One region of the Pseudomonas serboccidentalis genome, then DNA from elsewhere that is predicted to be linked to it. Evidence: riboswitches for the same ligand, from Rfam matches in the RefSeq annotation. Region 1 holds a riboswitch; the other holds the start of a gene.

The links. Region 1 has a riboswitch for cobalamin ahead of cobW (cobalamin biosynthesis protein CobW). Riboswitches for the same ligand answer to the same signal wherever they lie in the genome.
Region 2: it holds a riboswitch for cobalamin, as region 1 does, so the genes downstream of both, cobO (cob(I)yrinic acid a,c-diamide adenosyltransferase) here and cobW (cobalamin biosynthesis protein CobW) in region 1, are expected to answer to the same signal.

Annotation. Positions count from the first base shown of each region.
Region 1 is NZ_CP101655.1:2,068,640-2,071,025, reverse strand. It holds gene cobW (cobalamin biosynthesis protein CobW) at 1-896, opposite strand, end outside; cobalamin riboswitch at 995-1,206, opposite strand; cobalamin riboswitch at 1,620-1,841, shown strand; gene NN484_RS09545 (CbtB domain-containing protein) at 1,963-2,160, shown strand; gene NN484_RS09540 (CbtA family protein) at 2,172-2,386, shown strand, end outside.
Region 2 is NZ_CP101655.1:4,074,191-4,076,576, reverse strand. It holds gene NN484_RS18605 (PQQ-dependent sugar dehydrogenase) at 1-222, opposite strand, end outside; gene NN484_RS18600 (hypothetical protein) at 287-871, opposite strand; cobalamin riboswitch at 1,036-1,266, shown strand; gene cobO (cob(I)yrinic acid a,c-diamide adenosyltransferase) at 1,348-1,959, shown strand; gene NN484_RS18590 (cobyrinic acid a,c-diamide synthase CobB) at 1,956-2,386, shown strand, end outside.

The sequences.
Region 1 (2,386 bases):
GCCGCGAAGCCCTTCACCCGCAGAATGCCGTGCTGCACCACCAGTTGCGTCAGCGCGTCGAGCAGCAGGCTTTCGTCAGCTTGCGGCAGTTCGATGGAGATCGAATCGAAGGCGTCGTGATCGTGGTCATCGTGATCGTCATCACCGTCGTGGTGGTGATCGTGATGGCTATGGCGGCTGTCGATGTGTTCTTCGGAACCGGCGCCAAGGCCGATCAGCACGTCCAGCGGCAGACGGCCGTTGCTGGCTTCGATGACTTTTACCGCGGGCGGCAGTTCTTCAGCGACTTCCAGACGTACGCGAGCCAGGTCTTCCGGGCTGGTCTGGTCGGCCTTGTTGAGGATCACCAGGTCGGCGCTGGCCAGTTGATCGGCGAACAGTTCGTGCAGCGGCGACTCGTGATCGAGGTTCGGGTCGAGTTTGCGCTGGGCGTCGACTTGATCGGGGAACGCGGCGAAGGTGCCGGCGGCTACGGCCGGGCTGTCGACCACGGTGATCACCGCGTCAACGGTGCAGGCGCTGCGGATTTCCGGCCACTGGAAAGCTTGTACCAGCGGTTTTGGCAGGGCCAGGCCAGAGGTTTCGATAAGGATGTGGTCGAGATCGCCGCGACGGGCGACCAGTTCGCGCATCACCGGGAAGAACTCTTCCTGCACCGTGCAGCACAGGCAGCCGTTGGCCAGTTCGTAGACACGGCCGGTGGCCTCTTCTTCGGTGCAGCCGATGGTGCATTGCTTGAGGATTTCACCGTCGATGCCCAGCTCGCCGAACTCGTTGACGATCACCGCGATGCGGCGGCCCTGAGCGTTGTCGAGCATGTGTCGCAGCAAGGTGGTTTTGCCCGAGCCGAGGAAACCGGTAACGATGGTGACAGGGAGTTTGGCCAGTGTTTTCATCGGATGCCCTTTGGCAAGGTGGCGGGCATACGGGACGAGATCCGCTGCGAGCGTGCGCGCGGAAGAGTTCGCCACCGGATCACCCCGCCCGGTTGTAGTGAGAAATCTGTCACGAGGCAGGTCTCCTGGCTGACGGTGTTCAGGCCTTGGGCCCGGCATTCGCTGCGCCTTCCCGCTGGCACCTTGGCAGGGCTGGCAGTGGCGTGGCAGCGAACATCACCGTTCACAGTTGCGGGGGCAGCCGCGGCTTTGACCGCGTTCCCTTCTTAGCTTCGGCAACGGCCGAAGAACCTCGAATGTGCAAGGCTACGCATGGTGTGGGGATGGGTCAATGTTTGGATTGGGGGGTATATCCGTTGCTGCGGTAACGGCTACTTAGGGTTCCGCCCTTACGGCGGTCAATTTTTCCAAACGCCGGGTCAAGGGTTTGGGGTTTGATGGGATTTAGGGCATATCCGTTGCTGCGGGTGTTGCCGCTGGCGGTTTCGCTCTTACAGCGAGTCACCTTTTCCAAACGCCGAAGCCGAAGCCGATCAAAAGATCGCAGCCTTCGGCAGCTCCTACACAGAAGTAGGCGTATTCAGCTGGAAATTGGTCGGCTGTCAGGCGGCCATCGCTGGCGTTTGCCAAAAGTGACCCGCGGTAAGGGCGGAACCTTAGGAGGCCGTTACCGCAGCAACGGATATGCCCACAAAATTGACTAAATTCCCCAACCCATGCTCTCCTACACAACTTGTTACGGGTGCCCTTCACAGGGTGAAACGGGAAACCGGTGAATCATGTGCTTTACTCAAAGCCATGTCAGTCCGGTGCTGCCCCCGCAACGGTAAGCGAGCGAAGCGTCAGATCCACTGTGCCGGTACGGCATGGGAAGGTGACGCTTGCAGGTCGGCCTGACGCCAACCCCTCGTGAGCCCGGAGACCGGCCCGCAACACACAGTGCGCACTTGCGTCGCTGAACCTAACAAACCCGCGGTGGGCGGGCGCTGTTCGAACCTCTGCGTGCCCGACTCGCAGGGGTTTTCATGCGCTCTATTCACCCGCTGACACTCCAGAGGGAAGCGCCATGTCGATCATCAGCAGCACCGGCAGCAATACTGACCAACTCTCCAGCACCGCCACTTTGAGCCAGCGCCTGACGGCGGCGATCTTCGCCTCGATCCTCGGTGCCACCCTCGTCTGGTTCGCCGGCTTCTCGCACATCGAAGCGGTGCACAACGCCGCCCACGATACCCGCCACAGCGCCGCGTTCCCGTGCCACTGAGACCTGCCGACATGATCAAGCGTATTGCGCAAACCGCAGGTTTCACCGGCCTGTTGGCCGCCCTGCTGCTGACGTTGCTGCAAAGCTTCTGGGTCTCGCCGCTGATTCTGCAGGCCGAAACCTTCGAAAAGTCGGAACCTGTGGCCCAGGTTCATGAACACACCGCTGGCGTGGCTGCACACACCCACGATGCCGAAGCCTGGGAGCCGGAAGATGGCTGGCAGCG
Region 2 (2,386 bases), 2.0 Mb from region 1:
GGCAAATGCGGTCACTTGCGTACCCGCTGCCGCAGTCGGTTTGCCGCCGGCGGGCCAACCGACCGCCGGGGCGATGTTAACCGTCGGGATCAGGGTTTTGTTCGGTTCAGGCAGCTTCGGCGACGGGCCGGTGCCGTCGGAAACCTGCAGGCTGGAGGATTCACCGCAGGCGGTGAGCCCTCCGGCGAGGGCGATGACGAAAGCGAGTTGGGTTTTGCGCATTACTGATCTCCCTATGAATGCATGCTCATCATAGAGGAGTTTGCGCCCCCGATGGTTCAACCGCTCAGCCACGGGCCTCTTTGAACAGCACGGCGATGCCGGGATGGTAGTTGCCGGCTTCGCTGCGCAACTTGCGGTAGGCGTAGGGGAAATACCAGGCGACAGCGCAGGTGTGTTCCTTTTGCAGGTCGTCGACCATGTCCTGCAGCTCTTCGGGGCTGGCGCTGTGCTGAGCCTTTTGCGGCGCGACGAACAGGCAGCCGAGCTTGAGATCGCTGGCAAAGCTGATGCGTTTGGCATCGCTGGTAATGTCTAGCAGGGCCTGGGTCAGGTTCAGGTTGCTGACCCGCGGCCAGCGCTGGGTAGCCTGAATATAGGCGCGGTCTTCGGCCCCGGCGAGGAACAGATCGGCGCGGGCATTGCGCTCGCCGTCCTCGTTCTGTTTGCGAGTAGCGGTGTCGCAAAGGGTCACCAGTTCGGCCATCCATGCCGCAGCGGAGAGCAATCCGAGATTGGCTTTCTCGTCATGCCAGTAAGGCGTGTCGTTGTCGCCGCGTACGGCGTTGTAGCGGTCGATACAGTCAAACCAGCGCTCAAGCACCGGGCGCAGAAATTCCAGGCGCGGGTTGCTGATGATCATGCCTTGCATCGTCATCATCCTTATTGTTGTGATGTGCTTTTTCAATCAAAAGCATGGCTCTTTGATATCACTTGTTCCAGTGTGGCACAAGATTGGCGTCAGATAATTGATCGACGGCAGTTATTCGCCCGATGGCCCCCTCTTTAATTGACGCTCCACCCCCAACCCTCTAACCTTCGCGGCTTGTTTCAGGTGCTCTGTGACGTGTGTCGACAGAGTGAAACAGGGAAGCCGGTGAGGGTTGTCTTCAGGTGAAGAACGATCACGATCCCGGCGCTGCCCCCGCAACGGTAAATGAGTAAAAGCTGCGCCTTGAGCCACTGCCTCGCAAGAAGCGGGAAGGCGCGCAGCCAGGCGATTCGCTGCTCATGAGCCCGGAGACCGGCCTGATCCATCCAGCGGCATCACGGTGGGCGATGCCAGGCTTTTTGCCGTCTATTCTTGTGCCTGCCCGCCGTTATCCAGCCTCAACGGAGAGCTCCCCCATGACCGATTCCCCCGAGCGTGACGAACGCCATCTGGCGCGTATGCAGCGCAAAAAAGCCGTGATCGACGAACGTATTGCCAATTCGCCTGACGAGTGCGGCCTGGTGCTGGTGTTGACCGGCAACGGCAAAGGCAAAAGCAGCTCGGCGTTCGGCATGCTCGCCCGCGCGATGGGTCACGGCATGCAGTGCGGTGTGGTGCAGTTCATCAAGGGCCGCAACAGCACCGGCGAAGAACTGTTCTTCCGCCGCTTCCCGGAACAAGTGCGCTTTCACGTGATGGGTGAGGGCTTCACCTGGGAAACCCAGGACCGCCAGCGTGACATCGCTGCCGCTGAAGCCGCGTGGGCAGTGTCCCGCGAACTGCTGCGCGATCCGTCGATCGGCCTGGTGGTGCTGGATGAACTGAACATCGCCCTCAAGCACGGCTACCTCGATCTGGACCAGGTGCTCAGTGACCTGCAGGCGCGTCCACCGATGCAGCATGTGATCGTCACCGGTCGTGCGGCGAAGCCGGAAATGATCGAAATGGGTGACACCGTCACCGAAATGGGCATGCTCAAACACGCCTTTCAGGCCGGCATCAAAGCGCAGAAAGGCGTCGAACTTTGAATCAGCCACGTCACTGCCCGGCGGTGCTGATCGCCGCGCCGGCCTCCGGTCAGGGCAAGACCACCGTTACCGCGGCGCTGGCTCGTTTGCATCGCAATCAAGGGCGCAAGGTGCGCGTCTTCAAGTGCGGCCCGGACTTCCTCGACCCGATGATTCTCGAGCGCGCCAGCGGTGCTCCGGTGTATCAGCTGGACATGTGGATGGTCGGCGAACAGGAAAGTCGGCGCCTGCTGTGGGAAGCCGCCGCCGAGGCGGATCTGATCCTGATTGAAGGCGTGATGGGCCTGTTCGACGGCACGCCGTCGAGTGCCGATCTGGCGCGTCATTTTGGTGTGCCGGTGCTCAGTGTGATCGACGGCACCGCCATGGCCCAGACCTTTGGCGCGTTGGCGTTGGGGTTGGCGCGCTATCAGCCGGACCTGCCGTT